Regions from separate parts of the Bradyrhizobium sp. USDA 3364 genome, predicted to be linked through region 1. Evidence: riboswitches for the same ligand, from Rfam matches in the RefSeq annotation. Region 1 holds a riboswitch; the other holds the start of a gene.

Region 1 (7,455 bases):
CTTGATCCTTCTTACTGGCAGGCTTCGCAGTCGGGATTGTCGATCGAGCAGGCGATGGCGCCCGAGAGGTCCGGCGCCGGCGAGGCCAGCGCCGCCGACGACACCGCATTGAGCTTGCCGTCGGTGCCCTTCAGCGTCGATTTCTCGACATGCGTCGCGCTACGCGAACGCAGGTAGTAGGTGGTCTTCAGTCCCAGCGACCACGCCAGACGATACAGCGCGTCGAGCTTCTTGCCGGAGGGATTGGCAATATAGAGGTTGAGCGACTGCGCCTGGTCGATCCATTTCTGCCGCCGCGCCGCCGCCTCGAGCAGCCAGCTCGAGTCGATCTCGAACGCGGTCGCGTAGAGTGCCTTGAGGTCGTCGGGGATGCGGTCGATGGAGCCGACGCTGCCGTCGAAATATTTCAGGTCGTTGACCATCACCTCGTCCCACAGCCCGCGCGCCTTGAGGTCGCGCACCAGATAGTCGTTCACGACCGTGAAGTCGCCGGACATGTTGGATTTGACATAGAGATTCTGGTAGGCGGGCTCGATCGACTGGGCGACGCCGCAGATGTTGGAGATCGTCGCGGTCGGCGCGATCGCCATCACATTGGAGTTGCGCATACCGACCGACGTGACGCGGCTGCGCAGAATCGCCCAGTCACGCGTCGAGGTGCGATCCATTGCGACGCCGCCACGGGCGTCGGCAACGAAGTCGATCGAATCGATCGGCAGGATACCCTGGCTCCACAGCGAGCCCTCGAACGAGGGATAGCGGCCGCGCTCGGCGGCGAGATCGCTGGAGGCCCAGATCGCATGGTAGGAGATTGCCTCCATGCTGATATCGGCGAAGGCAACCGCCGCGTCCGACGCCACCGCGATCCGCAGCGCATGCAGCGCATCCTGGAAGCCCATCAGGCCGAGACCGACCGGGCGGTGCCGCAGATTGGAGCGGCGCGCCTCCGGGATGGTGTAGAAGTTGATGTCGATGACGTTGTCGAGCATCCGCATCGCGGTCGTCACTGTGGCCTTCAGCCTGGCGTCGTTGAGCTTGCCGTCCTGTATGTGGTTGGCGAGGTTGATCGAGCCGAGATTGCACACCGCAGTCTCGTCGTCAGACGTGTTCAGCGTGATCTCGGTGCAGAGGTTCGAGGAGTGGATCACGCCGGCATGGCGCTGCGGCGAGCGCAGATTGGACGGGTCCTTGAAGGTGATCCAGGGATGGCCGGTCTCGAACAGCATGGTCAGCATCTTGCGCCAGAGATCGACGGCGCGAATCTGCTTGAACACTCGCATCTCGCCGCGCGCGGCCTTGGCCTCGTAATGGGCGTAGCGTTCGGCGAACGGCTTGCCGTAGAGATCGTGCAGGTCCGGCGTCTCGTCGGGCGAGAACAGCGTCCACTCGCCGTCAGCCTCGACGCGCTGCATGAACAAATCGGGCACCCAGTTCGCGGTGTTCATATCGTGGGTGCGGCGGCGGTCATCGCCGGTGTTCTTGCGCAGATCGAGGAATTCCTCGATGTCGACGTGCCAGGTCTCGAGATAGGCGCAGACCGCGCCCTTGCGCTTGCCGCCCTGGTTCACCGCGATCGCGGTGTCGTTGGCGACCTTGAGGAACGGCACCACGCCCTGGCTCTCGCCATTGGTGCCCTTGATGTGCGCGCCGAGCCCGCGGACGCGGGTCCAGTCATTGCCGAGCCCGCCGGAATATTTCGCCAGCAGCGCGTTATCCTTGATCGACTTGAAGATGCCGTCGAGATCGTCAGCCACGGTGGTGAGGAAGCACGATGAGAGCTGCGGCCGCTGCGTGCCAGAATTGAACAGGGTCGGCGTCGAAGCCATGAAGTCGAACGACGACAAGAGATTGTAGAACTCGATCGCGCGCCCCTCGCGGTCGATCTCGCGCAGCGCCAGACCCATCGCAACGCGCATGAAGAATGCCTGCGGCAGCTCGATGCGGTTGCCCCGAACGTGCAGGAAATAGCGGTCATACAGCGTTTGCAGCCCGAGGAACTGGAACGACAGATCGCGTTCCGGCTTCATCGCCGCCGCAAGCCGCGCCAGATCGAAGCGGCCGAGTTCGACATCGAGCAGTTCGGCCTTGATCCCGGTCTTGATATAGGCCGGGAAATACTCGGCATAGCGGCTCGCCATGTCGGCCTGCGAGGCGCTGGTCGGCATATCAAGCACATAGGACAACACCTCGGTGCGCAGCTTGTCGAGCAAGAGGCGCGCGCTGACATAGGTGTAGTTCGGCTCCTGCTCCACCAGGGTGCGCGCGGCCATCACCGAGGCGAGCGCCAGTTCATCCTGGCTGATGCCGTCATAGATGTTGCGCTGGGTCTCGGCGATCACGGGCGCAGCATCGACGCCATCGAGGCCGGCGCAGGCCTCGTTGATGATCAGCGCCAGCCGGGCGTGGTCGAGCGGCACCTCGCTACCGTTCGGCAATGTGATGTGAATGGCCGGCCCGGCCACAGGCTGGGCCACCGCCCTCGCCGCGTCCTGCTCAGCGCGCTGCCTCGTGCGCTCCTCACGATACAGCACATAGGCGCGCGCCACCTTATGGTGCTCGCTCCGCATCAGCGCGAGCTCGACCTGGTCCTGCACGTCCTCGATGTGGAAGGTGCGACCTTCGCTCATGCGACGCGTCAGCGCACTGAGGACCTCGGCGGTGAGCTGCTCGACAACCTCATGGACGCGGCGCGATGCGGCGGCGGTGTGCCCCTCGACCGCCAGGAACGCCTTGGTCATCGCAACCGAGATCTTGCTGGCGTCGAATTTCGACACCGTGCCATTGCGGCGGATCACCTGCATCGGAGGAGCGGCCTCCGGCGCGGCAAGCACTTCCGGACGCAGCAGGATGAGTGGCGCTGGCTTTGTTTCGCGATCGAGAGAGAGTGACATCGTGCAGACCCCGTGACGTTTGTTGGGGCCGGATGTCAGGGGACGCTGCATCATCCCGGCGGCAACGCACCGGCATGGCTGTGCAAGCGACCGCCGGGACACCCCGCCCGTGGACGTAATTTCGGTGTTACGGCAGGTCTCCTGACTCGCAGGTCGTCGTCGCTCCCGTGTCTTCCCGATGCGGACGACGCATCAGTGACGTGATTTCGGGAACAACTCGCTGCTTACAGTTGCGGGGGCAGTGCCGGATTTTCGGTGAGATCACCGGCTTCCCTCTTAGCCACCATGCTTTGCGGCATGACGGACCGTAACAACTATATCTGGTGTGATTTGGCACACTGTGTCAATGGGTCGCCAGAAAATGCGGATGGCGCCTGTTGATGATGTGAACAACGTCGCTCGATCACACGTGATGCCGCCCGAGTTGACGGCCACGCGAAGTTGCCGATAAGTGGCGGCGTCGTGGTTCTCCGAGAGGCACTTTCTCCCGGAGCTAAGAGGGAAGCCGGTACAATGCCGGCGCTGCCCCCGCAACTGTAAGCGGCGAGTTGTCGTCCACTCAAAGCCACTGAGGCGAAAGCTTCGGGAAGGCCAGACGACAGCTAGGACCCGCGAGCCAGGAGACCTGCCTCGACAACATGAACGTCCTCGGGCGGGGTGTCCCGGTGGTGCGGTTGCGACCCCGCACGCGCTTTTCCCGCGTCTTGCGGAGTCCAGACGTGTCACTACGGCCTTTGCCCCCAACTTTTGGGGTTAAGCCAATGTCTTCCACATCTACCTCCTCACTTGCTGTTGCGACTCTCGGCACGCCGCGGATCGGTCCGCGCCGTGAACTCAAGCTTGCGCTGGAAAGCTTCTGGGCCGGCGCGACAAACGAAAAGACGCTGATCGAGACCGGCGTCGGTCTGCGCGCCGCCAACTGGGCACGCCAGAAAAAGCTCGGCGTCTCGGTGATCCCGTCGAACGACTTCTCGTTCTACGACCAGGTGCTCGATACCTCGGTGATGGTCGGCGCGATCCCGGCCATCTATGGCTGGAGCAGCGGCCCGGTGCCGCTTGCGACCTATTTTGCGATGGCGCGCGGCGCTGAAGGTAGCGCGCATGACGCGTCGTGCGGTCACGCGCACCATAGCCAAGGTCATGGCGTACCGGCGCAGGAGATGACCAAGTGGTTCGACACAAACTACCACTACATGGTGCCCGAACTCTCTGCAGATCAGCAGTTCCGCCTCGCCTCACGCAAGCCGATCGAGGAATATGAGGAAGCCAAGGCCCTCGGTTACCAGACCCGACCGGTGCTGGTCGGCCCGGTTACTTTCCTGAAACTCGCCAAGAGCAAGGACGCCGGCTTCGAACCGCTGTCGCTGCTGGACCGCCTGCTTCCGGTCTATATCGAGGTACTGCGCGAGCTTGCCCGCCGCGGCGCCGAATGGGCGCAGATCGACGAGCCCTGCCTGGCGCTCGATCTCGACGATACCGCCCACGATGCGCTGCGTCGCGCCTATGGCGAGATCGCCAAGGCGGTGCCGCAGATCAAGATCATGCTGGCGAGCTATTTCGGCAGCCTCGGCGCAAACCGCGACACTGCGTTTGCGCTCCCCGTCGCCGGCCTGCATTTCGACTTGGTGCGCGCGCCCGAGCAGCTCGATGACCTCGCCCACCTGCCCGCTGAGCGCGTCGTCTCGCTCGGCGTGCTCGACGGCCGCAACATCTGGCGCGCCGATCTCAGCAAGCTGCTCAACCGGCTGGAACCGGTCGTCGCGAAGCTCGGCAAGAACCGTGTGCAGATTGCGCCGTCCTGCTCGCTGCTGCACGTGCCGATCGATCTTGCCCTCGAAGCGAAGCTCGACGCCGAGGTCAAGAGCTGGCTCGCCTTCTCGGTGCAGAAGATGGAGGAACTGGTCGCGCTCGGCACCGCGCTTGCAAGCGGCCGCGATTCGATCGCGGCTGCGCTGACGGCCTCCGACGCGTCTGCCGCCGCGCGCAAGACCTCGCCGCGGATTCACGATGCAAAGGTTACGCAGCGCATGGCTGGCATTGACACCGCGATGCGCGGCCGTGCCAGCTCCTTCGAGGAACGAACCGAAGTACAGCGCGCGCGGTTCAATCTTCCGGCGTTCCCGACCACCACCATTGGCTCGTTCCCGCAGACGCTCGAGGTCCGCAAGTCGCGCGCCGCGCATGCCAAGGGCAGCCTGAGCGACGCCAGCTACAAGACCTTCCTGCAGGAGCAGACGGCAGAGACTGTGCGCTGGCAGGAAGCCATCGGCCTTGATGTACTGGTCCATGGCGAGTTCGAACGCAACGACATGGTGCAGTATTTCGGCGAGCAGCTCTCCGGCTTCGTATTCACCGAGCATGCCTGGGTGCAATCCTATGGCTCACGCTACGTCCGGCCGCCGATCCTGTTCGGCGACGTGTCGCGCCCGAAGCCGATGACGGTCGAATGGTGGCAATACGCGCAGTCGCTGACCAAAAAGCCGATGAAGGCGATGCTGACCGGCCCGGTCACGATCCTGAATTGGTCATTCGTTCGCGACGACATCCCGCGCAGCGAAGCCTGCCGGCAGATCGCGCTTGCGATCCGCGACGAGGTCGCCGACCTCGAAGGTGCCGGCGCGGGCATGATCCAGATCGACGAGGCGGCGCTGCGCGAAGGCCTGCCGCTGCGCCGTTCGGAGTGGACGACCTATCTGGACTGGGCGGTGGAATGCTTCCGCATCTGCTCGTCGGGCGTCCGCGACGAGACCCAGATCCACACCCACATGTGCTACTCCGAGTTCAATGACATCATCGACGCGATCGGCGCGATGGACGCCGATGTGATCTCGATCGAGACCTCGCGCTCGAAGATGGAGCTGCTGGATGCATTCCGGAACTACCGTTATCCGAACGAGATCGGTCCCGGTGTCTACGACATCCACTCGCCGCGCGTGCCTGAGATCAACGAGATGACCGAGCTGCTCAAGCTAGCGCGCCAGCGCCTGTCGGACGGCCAGCTCTGGATCAACCCGGATTGCGGCCTGAAGACCCGCAAATGGGAAGAGGTCCGCCCTGCCCTCGTCAATATGGTCGCTGCTGCGCACGCCTTGCGGGTGGCGTCCTGACACTACGGAGACTGCCGATGCAGTTCTGGATCAAATGCACCCGCTTTGGCAAAGCGACGCCCTACCATGTCAACATCTCGCTGGTCGGCGGGATTGTCACGCGAGGGCGACAGGACGATCCTGGAATTCGTCGGCAGCAACGCTCAAATCATCGAAGTGAACGAGACGCCCGAAAAAATTCTGGCGATTCACCTCGGTGGGTCGGGAGAGCGGCGCTCTTGAACGAGCGCCGCGCCTGCCCGACGACTATCGCCGCTGCGGCATGCCCTCGGGAATGATGGTCTGAACGATCGAGGCGTCGAGCGCCTCGTACTCATGCAGGCCGATTGTGGCATAGAGCTCGGCGCGTGTCTGCATCAGCTCGACGGCACCATGCGTGCCGCCATCGTGCGCGATTGCTGCATAGAGCGCTTCCTGCGCCTTGTTGGCGACGCGCAGCGCGGATACCGGCCAGATCACCATGGCGTAGCCCATCGCCTCGAACTCGGCCGCCGTATAGAACGGCGTCTTGCCGAATTCCGTCATGTTGGCGAGTAGCGGCACATCAGGCATCCGCTGCGCAAAGGCGCGGAACAGGTCTTCGGTGTTGAGCGCCTCCGGGAAGATGGCGTCGGCGCCGGCCTGCATGTAGAGCTTGGCGCGGGCCACGGCGCCGTCGAGCCCCTCGCTCGCCGCCGCATCAGTGCGAGCGATGATGACGAGATCGCGCCGCGCCTTGGCCGCCGCCGCGATCTTGGCCGCCATGTCATGTGCGTCAGCGAGCCGCTTGTCATTCAGATGTCCGCACTTCTTCGGCAGGATCTGATCCTCGAGATGCAGCGCGCCTGCCCCCGCCTCCTCGAATACCCGAACGGCGTGCATGACATTGAGCGCTTCGCCGTAGCCGGTGTCGGCATCGACAAGAAGCGGCAGGCCAGAGGCGCGTACGATCTGGCGGATGAAGAAGCTGACTTCGTCGACCGTGATGATGCCGAGATCCGGCAGGCCCATCGACGCGGTCATGGCCGCGCCGGATAAATACAATCCGTCAAATCCCGCACGCTTGGCCTGGAGCGCCGCCATCCCGTTGTGCGCGCCCGGCAGCTTCAGGATGCCGGGGCGTTTCAGAAGCTCGCGAAATCGCCGGCCGGCGGATTCCGAAGGCAGATCGGATGCAACGAGATAGGGCATGCAGGATCCTTTATGCGGCGCGCACGGATGACGGCGGGTTGCCCCGGCGCTCGATCGGTACGAAAGCCTGGTTTTCCGGTCCAACATAGTTCGCCGAGGGCCGGATGATCTTGTTGTCGGCACGCTGTTCGATGATATGGGCGGCCCAGCCAGAGGTGCGCGCGATGACGAACAGCGGGGTGAACATAGCCGTCGGCACGCCCATCATGTGGTAGGACACCGCGCTGAACCAATCTAGATTGGCGAACATCTTCTTGGTCTCGGCCATGACAGCCTCGATCTGGTCA
Region 2 (7,455 bases), 970 kb from region 1:
ACATTCATCGAGACGATGCGCGGTCCGACGGCGAACGCGGTGCTGCACGACATCATCCATGCGACCGCTGCCAGGGCTGCGAGACGCCGCATCATCACACATCCGCCCACGGCACAATGACGGCCTCGCGCTGGAATTCGGCGCGATAGGCGCTGACCCTGAACACACTGGCGAGGACTGCTTCGGACAGTGCCTGCTCCGGCGCGCCCTGCGCGGCCAGCCGTCCCTCCGAAAGCACCAGCACATCATCGGCGAAGCGCGCCGCGAGCCCGAGATCGTGCGTCACCACGATGACCAGCACACCAGTGTCGGCGACGTTGCGCAGCTTCTGCATCACGTCGATCTGGTGGCGCGGATCGAGCGAGGCGGTCGGCTCGTCGGCGAGGATCACCGGCGCTTCCACCGCGAGCACGCGGGCCAGCGCGACGCGGCTGCGCTCGCCGCCGGAGAGCTCGGTAACGCGGCGATCGCTGAACGCCTCGACGTCGACCGCCTGCATCGCGCGCAGCACCGCCTCCATATCCAGCTGCGACAGCCGCGCCGGATCGGTCGCGCCATGCGGATAGCGGCCGAGCGCGACGATATCGCGCGCCGGCAGCGGCCAGTGCACCATATGGCCCTGCGGCAAATAGGCGAAGCGTTTGGCGCGCTCGCGCAACGGGAGCGACGCCAGCGCGTCGCCGCCGATCCTGATGTCGCCGTCGGATGGAATCAGTCCGGCCAGCGCACGCAGCAGCGTGGTCTTGCCGGCGCCGTTCGGCCCGACCAGCGCGACCAGATGACCCGCGGTCAACGCCAGCGAGACATCGTGCAGCACCCTGCGGCTGCCGAGCGAGGCGTTGAGCGCGGTGGCGGAGAGCAGCGTCATGCCACGCCTCCGCCGAGTGCGCGGCGTTCGCGCATGATCAGATAGAGGAAGAACGGCACGCCGATGATCGAGGTCAGCACGCCGACCTTGATATCCGAGGTAGAGGGGATGATGCGCACCGCGATATCGGCCGCAAGCAGCAGCGCCGAGCCGGTGAGCGCGCTCGGCACCAGGAGCCGCGCCGGATCGTGACCGATCACCGGGCGCATCAGATGCGGCGCGACCAGACCGATGAAGCCGATCGTGCCTGTCACGGCGACCGCGCCGCCGACGCCGAGCGCAACGCCAGTGATGACGTAGAGCCGCAGCCGTCCGACGTCGACGCCGAGACTCTGCGCCGCTTCCTCGCCGAGCGTCAGCGCGCGGAACGCGCTCGCCTGGCTGAGCAGGATGGCGGCGCCAGCGATGATAAAGGGCAGCGCCAGCGCGACGTGCTGAAAGCTGCGATCCTCCAGCGAGCCGAGCAGCCAGAACGCGATCTCCAGCACCACGAACGGATTGCTGGAGAGGTTCATCACCAGCGCCGTCGCCGCTCCCGCAAAGCTCGAGATCGCGAGCCCCGCGAGGATCAGGATCAACAGCCCGGCATTGCGGCCGGCAATCGCGAGCAGCGCGAATACCGAGCCGAACGCGGCGATGATCGCCACCACCGGCAGTGCATAGGAGCGTACATCGGCGAGACCCAGCGCAATGACCAGCACCGCGCCGAACGCCGCCGATTGCGGCGCACCGAACAGCGACGGCGAGGCCAGCGGATTGCGCAGCAACCCTTGCAGCGCGGCGCCGGACAGGCCGAGAATGCCGCCGATCGCAAACGCCAGGATGGTGCGCGGCAGGCGGATCTCGCGCACGATCACCTGCGCCACGTCGCTGCCGCTGCCGAACAGCGCCTCGATCACCGCGAGCGGCGACAGCGGCACCGGGCCGATCCCGAGCGAGATCACCAGCAGCAGCACCACGAGCGCGAGCAGCGCCGCGGTGACGCCCCACCGGCGCCGCGCCGCGACCTCGGCCGCCAAGGCAAAATCCTGCACGCTCATTGAATCCATGCTCTTACAGCGATCGCCGTGGCAGACAAGCGACACTCGCCAAAAACCGTGGCGGAGCGGCCATTTGCCCGGCTGCCGCCGGATTGACTTTGCTGCCCGGCCGAACCCTAGATGAACATGACGGTTCTTTAATGAGATGAAAAGGGAATGCGGTACGGGGAAACTTCCCCAACGCCGCGGCTGCCCCCGCAACTGTATGCGGTGAATCCTTCGTCAGATGCCACTGGGAATCTCGGTCCTGGGAAGGCGACGAAGGGTAACGACCCGCGAGCCAGGAGACCTGCCGTCAGCCGTGGTCACACGCGATGATGCCGGTCGGGGAGTACAGGCATGAGCTTCACCTGATGCTGCAAGCACGATGGTGAGACTGGTTCGCGGTGACGTGCCACTGACGTTACCGAGGTCTCGCCTATGTCCGCCTTCCCACCCCATCGCCGCCGCGCGCTTCTGCTCGCGTCGACGATGATCGCGCCTGCAATCCTTGCTTCAGGTGCACGGGGGCAGCAGGCGCCCGCTCCCGATCAGCTCCCGGCGATCGAAGTCACCAAACCGGGCGACCAGAACGTCACGCGCGCCAGGCCGGCCGCTGACGAAGCGCCGTCCTCGCGCCGCCCGGCACCGGGCACCGCGCAGAGCAGCAACACCGTCAGCGGCGCCGGATCGAGCTCGACGGGGACCGGCGCGGCCACCGGAACTGGTGGCACCGGCGGCGGCCGCCAGTTCGCCGGCATTGTCGGCTCCTCCTCGGCCGTGATCACCGCCGACGACATCGCGCATTCGCCGGTGCATTCGTTGCCCGAGATCCTTGCGCAGGTGCCGGGCGTCCAGCTGCAAACTCCCTATGGTGGACCGAACGGCGCCAAGACCTCGGTCGACCTGCGCGGCTTCGGCGCATTCGCGACGGACAACACGCTGTTCCTGCTCAACGGCCGCCGCCTCAACGACATGGACAAGGCGGGCTTCGACCTCACCACGATCCCGCTCGATTCGATCGAGCGCATCGAGATCACGCGCGGCAACAGCGGTGCGGTGCTCTACGGTGACAACGCGGTGGGCGGCGTAATTAACATCGTCACCAAGACCGGCGCCGGCGGTCCGCCGGCCACGATCAGGGCCGAGGGCGGCGCCGGCTCGTTCAACACGCGGACGGCCGCAGTCTCCGCGGCGCTTAATTCGGGACCGTGGTCCACCTCGTTCTACGGCAACGGCATCAAGTCCGACGGCTACCGCGTCAACAATGCGCTCGACCAGCGCAACGCGATCGGCAACATCAACTACACCACGTCGGATCTCAGCGCGTTCCTGACCGTCACCGGCAGCGACCAGAAGCTCGGCCTGCCCGGCGGACGGCTGGTCGATCCGTCGATCGGCGTCAACGAGCTGCTCACCGACCGCCGCGGCGCCGCCACGCCGTTCGACTACGCCAACCAGCAGACCTCAAGCGTCACGGCCGGTTTCACCAAGACATTGATGAACGGCGTCGACCTGATCGTCGACGGAGGCTGGCGGCAGCGCGACACGCAGAGCGGCTTCTTCGGCACGGTGCCGACGCCGAGCTTCTCCTCCACCTACAACGACGCCGCGCTCGAGACCTGGTCGCTGACGCCGCGGCTCAGCGTCAAGACCGTGATGCTCGGAATGCCGTCGACGATCCTGACCGGCATCGACTATTACGATTCGACCTTCCGTGAGGCGCGCGGCGCCTATCAGGGCGTCGATCCCTTCCATATCTACAATATCGAGCAGCGGTCCGTGGCCGGCTATTGGCAACATACGCTGGGCCTGTTGCCGACGACCGACTTCTCCTACGGCGCACGCGTTCAGAACACCGGCGTCTCGGCGCGCGACCGCTACGACCCGAACGCGCCGTTCGCGTTCGACACGCAGGCCTCCCCGCTCGACAGCAACGAGACGCAGTACGCGCTGCATGTCGGCGTCGAGCATCGCCTCACCGACAGCTTTTCGGTGTTCGGCCGCGCCGCGCGTGCATTCCGCACGCCCGATGTCGACGAGCGCGTCGCGTCGGGACCGTCGTTCGACCCGCTGACCTTCGCGCCGATCCCGCAGACCTTCCAGCTCAAGACCCAGACCTCGGAAGACGTCGAAGGCGGCTTCCGGGTCAAGACCAACCTGTTTCAGGTGCAGACCAGCGTCTATCTGATGGATCTCGAGAACGAGATCCATTTCAATCCGGTGCTGTTCTACAACACCAACCTCGACCCGACCCGCCGCTATGGCTCTGAGACCAGCGCCTCGCTCAAGGTCAGCGACACCGTGACCCTACGCGGCGGCATGGCGATCACCCGCGCCGTATTCCGCGAAGGCATGTGGGCCGGCAACGACGTGCCGCTGGTGTCGCGCTACACCGGCAATCTCGGCGTCACCTGGAATATCTGGCAGAACTATCTGGTGTTCGATGCCACGGTGCGCGCCTGGAGCTCGCGCATCATGGACAACGACCAGGCCAACACCCAGAGCCGGATTCCCGGCAGCGCCACCGCCGACATCAAGCTGAGCGGGCAAGTTGACCGCTTCTTCTGGTCGCTCAGCGTCAACAACCTGTTCAACGCGCTCTATTACGACTACGCCATCGCGAGCACGTTCACGGATGGCCGCTTCTCCGCCTACCCGCTGCCAGGCCGCACCTACATGGTCAGGGCCGGCGCGACGTTCTAGAGCATGATCCGGTGTGGCGGGGTGTGACCCCGCCGCACCGTCTCCTCATGACGAGCGCACGGAAACTGGAGTAGAATTCCCTGAGCGGATTTGACCCGCGCAGGGGAAACACATGGCCAAGGCCGGGAAGCAGAGCAAGGGCGGCGCCAAGATCAACGACAAGACCGACGACGAGGCGAAGAAACCTCCGCCGCCCGCAGCGCCGGCTGACGACGACTGTTACGAGGATGGCGACATCGCCACGCCGAAGATCGATCGCTACGGCAATGATGACGAGCCGTTGTAGGGGTTAAGCGAAATCCATCCACGAAGTCGTCCTGGCGAAAGCCAGGACCCATTGCCCCTGAAGCGCGCTATCGGGCGAGGTGCCGCCCCAGCGTGCCACCAAACTTGCAGCGGTGGTTATGGGTCCTGGCTTTCGCCAGGACGACGTGGTGAAACATCGCGCGAGAATTCCTCACCCTCGATCGTCCTGATACTCGCGCGATCGAGCAGATGCGCGCCAAAGCCGCCGCGCGCCAGCGATGATGCGATTTGCGGCGATGCGAGCAGCAGAACCGTCGTCATCGCCAGTGGCACGGCACTGAGCCAATCGAGCCGCACCGGCGTCAACTCTTCGCTGCTGGCCCGATAGAGGCCTTCACCCGTGGCAATGCGGCCGCATTCCCTGATCAGGTCGCGCCGCGTGCCGTCGCGCGACGCACTGCCGAGCAGCGCCTGCATCGCGAGATGCGTCCGCACCCCGGCGCGGCTCTCGGCCGCCGGTGGCGGCGTCTCGCCGAGCGAGACGCGCAGCAGCAGATCGACCAGATCGGTGCTCGACTGGTACGCGTTCATGGGCTCGACCAGCCGCGGATTGCAGTCGATCAACAGCGGCGTCGCGCTGTCGAACGGCATGATGACGTCGACCGAAAGCGCGCCATGCCAGCCGAGATGCGCGCCGATGGTCTCGAGGCAGGCGCGGATCGCCGGGCGGCTCACACTCTCCTTGATCGCCTCGCCGCCGCCGACACCGGCCGCGATCTGCCGGTAGGCGTGGAAGCCAATGAGCGTGCCGCGACAGAACACCGACTGCGCCTTCTCGACCGTGCCGGTGATGAGATCCTGCGCCAGCACCTCGCCGGCAAAATCGCCCGAGGATTCGAGATCGTACAGCGCGCGGTTGAGATCGCCGGCATCGCGCACGAACCAGATGCCGCGGCTCGCGGTGCCGACCGACGTCTTGACCACCGACGGAAACCGCAGGCCGTCGCGCAGCTCCTCGGCCGAGCGCACGATCCGGGTCGGCGGCTGCGGCAGGTCGAGCTGGTCGAGCAGCCGGCTGAAGCCGGCCTTGCTGTGCACCGTGCGATAGGAGGCGAAATCCGGCAGCGCCAGGCCGGTGTGCGACGTCAGCCGTGCCGCGGCGCGCGCGAACAGGAAGCCCTGTTCGTGGGTCGGCAGCAGCACATCGAAATGCTGCGCCGCCAACAGCCACTCGACGAAGCCGAGGAAGCCGGCCGGATCGGTGCGCAAAGGCGGACAATGGTGATACTTGCGGACAAAGCGGGAGTAGCGCGCCAGGCACCAGCGCGAGGGATCGCAGACTTCGACGTGATGGCCGGCCAGCCCCAGGATCGTGATCGCCTCGCGGCCGGAGGTGCTGGAGCCCTCCGACACCAGCACCCGGAGCTGCTTTTTGGCGTCGATCATGGCCGATCATCACCGCGCCGCCACGCTTTGTCGCCGCCTTTAATGCCGCATGTGTCGATCCGGCACGCCCGCGCCGGGGGCAGCCATGCGCCTGCGTTCATGGACAATTAGCGGCCAGTCTCTATTTTCGGCGGGCCCTGCCGGGCGTTGCTTTCATTTGGGGCGTTTTCTTCACGCGAACCGGTGCCCGCTTCGCTCGAAAACGCTTCTGGAATCGGGGTTGTCTCAGGAATGGTCGACGTTCTGGCTGCACCGCAGCAAGCGAAAGCCGACAGCGCACTGCGCACGTTGACGGGGATTTCGGTCGCCCATTGGGTCAGCCATTTCCATATCTTCGTGCTGCCGATGCTGTTCCCGTTCCTGAAGCAGCAACTCGGCGTCGGCTATGTCGAACTCGGCCTGGCGCTGACCGTGTTCGCGGTGGTCTCCGGCCTGACCCAGGCGCCGATCGGCTACCTCGCCGACCATATCGGCGCGCGCAAGATCCTCTTGATCGGGCTGACCGTCGGCGGCTGCGCGCTGATCGGGCTCGGCCTGCATCTGAGCTACACCTCGCTGATCGTCTGCGCCGTGCTGCTCGGCCTCGCCAACAGCGTCTATCATCCGGCCGACTACGCGATCCTCTCGGCCCATATGGACGAGGCGCGGATGGGCCGCGCCTTCTCGATCCACACCTTTGCCGGCTTCCTCGGCGGCGCGGTGGCGCCGGCGATCATGGCCGCATTGGTTGCATCGATCGGCGGCCTCGGCGCGCTGATCGTGGCCGGCGCGATCGGTCCGCTGGTGGCGCTGTTCCTGATCGTGCTCGGCATTCCCGACGCCGGCGCCAACAAGGGCAAGGCCAAGGACGACGCCGCTCCGAAGGCCAGCGTGATCACGCCGGCGCTGATGGTGCTGACCGCCTTCTTCACGCTGCTCAGCCTGTCGACCTCGGGCATCAACAATTTCGGCGTGGTCGCGCTGATGGGCGGCTACGGCGCGTCGTTCTCGACCGCCAACATCGCGCTGACCGCATTCCTCGGCGCCAGCGCGGCGGGCGTGCTCGCCGGCGGCTATCTCGCCGACTGGACCCATCGCCACAGCCAGGTCGCCGCGGGGTGCTTCGCGGCCAATGCCGTGCTCGTGCTCCTGATTGCGATGGCGAACCTGCCGCCGGTGGCGCTGACGCTC

The links. A riboswitch is a leader RNA that binds a small molecule or an ion and turns the genes downstream of it on or off. The one in region 1 is predicted to bind cobalamin.
Region 2: another riboswitch for cobalamin. It lies ahead of ACVILL_RS10200 (TonB-dependent receptor); the one in region 1 lies ahead of metE (5-methyltetrahydropteroyltriglutamate--homocysteine S-methyltransferase).

What each region holds. Positions count from the first base shown of each region.
Region 1 is NZ_JBSRYG010000002.1:1,209,160-1,216,614, forward strand. Features, by position in the region: gene ACVILL_RS05735 (ribonucleoside-diphosphate reductase subunit alpha) at 12-2,891, opposite strand; cobalamin riboswitch at 3,006-3,216, opposite strand; cobalamin riboswitch at 3,338-3,538, shown strand; gene metE (5-methyltetrahydropteroyltriglutamate--homocysteine S-methyltransferase) at 3,653-5,998, shown strand; gene ACVILL_RS05745 (hypothetical protein) at 6,065-6,220, shown strand; gene prpB (methylisocitrate lyase) at 6,245-7,168, opposite strand; gene prpC (bifunctional 2-methylcitrate synthase/citrate synthase) at 7,179-7,455, opposite strand, start outside.
Region 2 is NZ_JBSRYG010000002.1:2,182,756-2,190,210, forward strand. Features, by position in the region: gene ACVILL_RS10185 (ABC transporter substrate-binding protein) at 1-92, opposite strand, end outside; gene ACVILL_RS10190 (ABC transporter ATP-binding protein) at 95-868, opposite strand; gene ACVILL_RS10195 (FecCD family ABC transporter permease) at 865-1,908, opposite strand; cobalamin riboswitch at 2,022-2,219, shown strand; gene ACVILL_RS10200 (TonB-dependent receptor) at 2,380-4,593, shown strand; gene ACVILL_RS10205 (hypothetical protein) at 4,706-4,879, shown strand; gene ACVILL_RS10210 (hypothetical protein) at 4,996-6,285, opposite strand; gene ACVILL_RS10215 (MFS transporter) at 6,517-7,455, shown strand, end outside.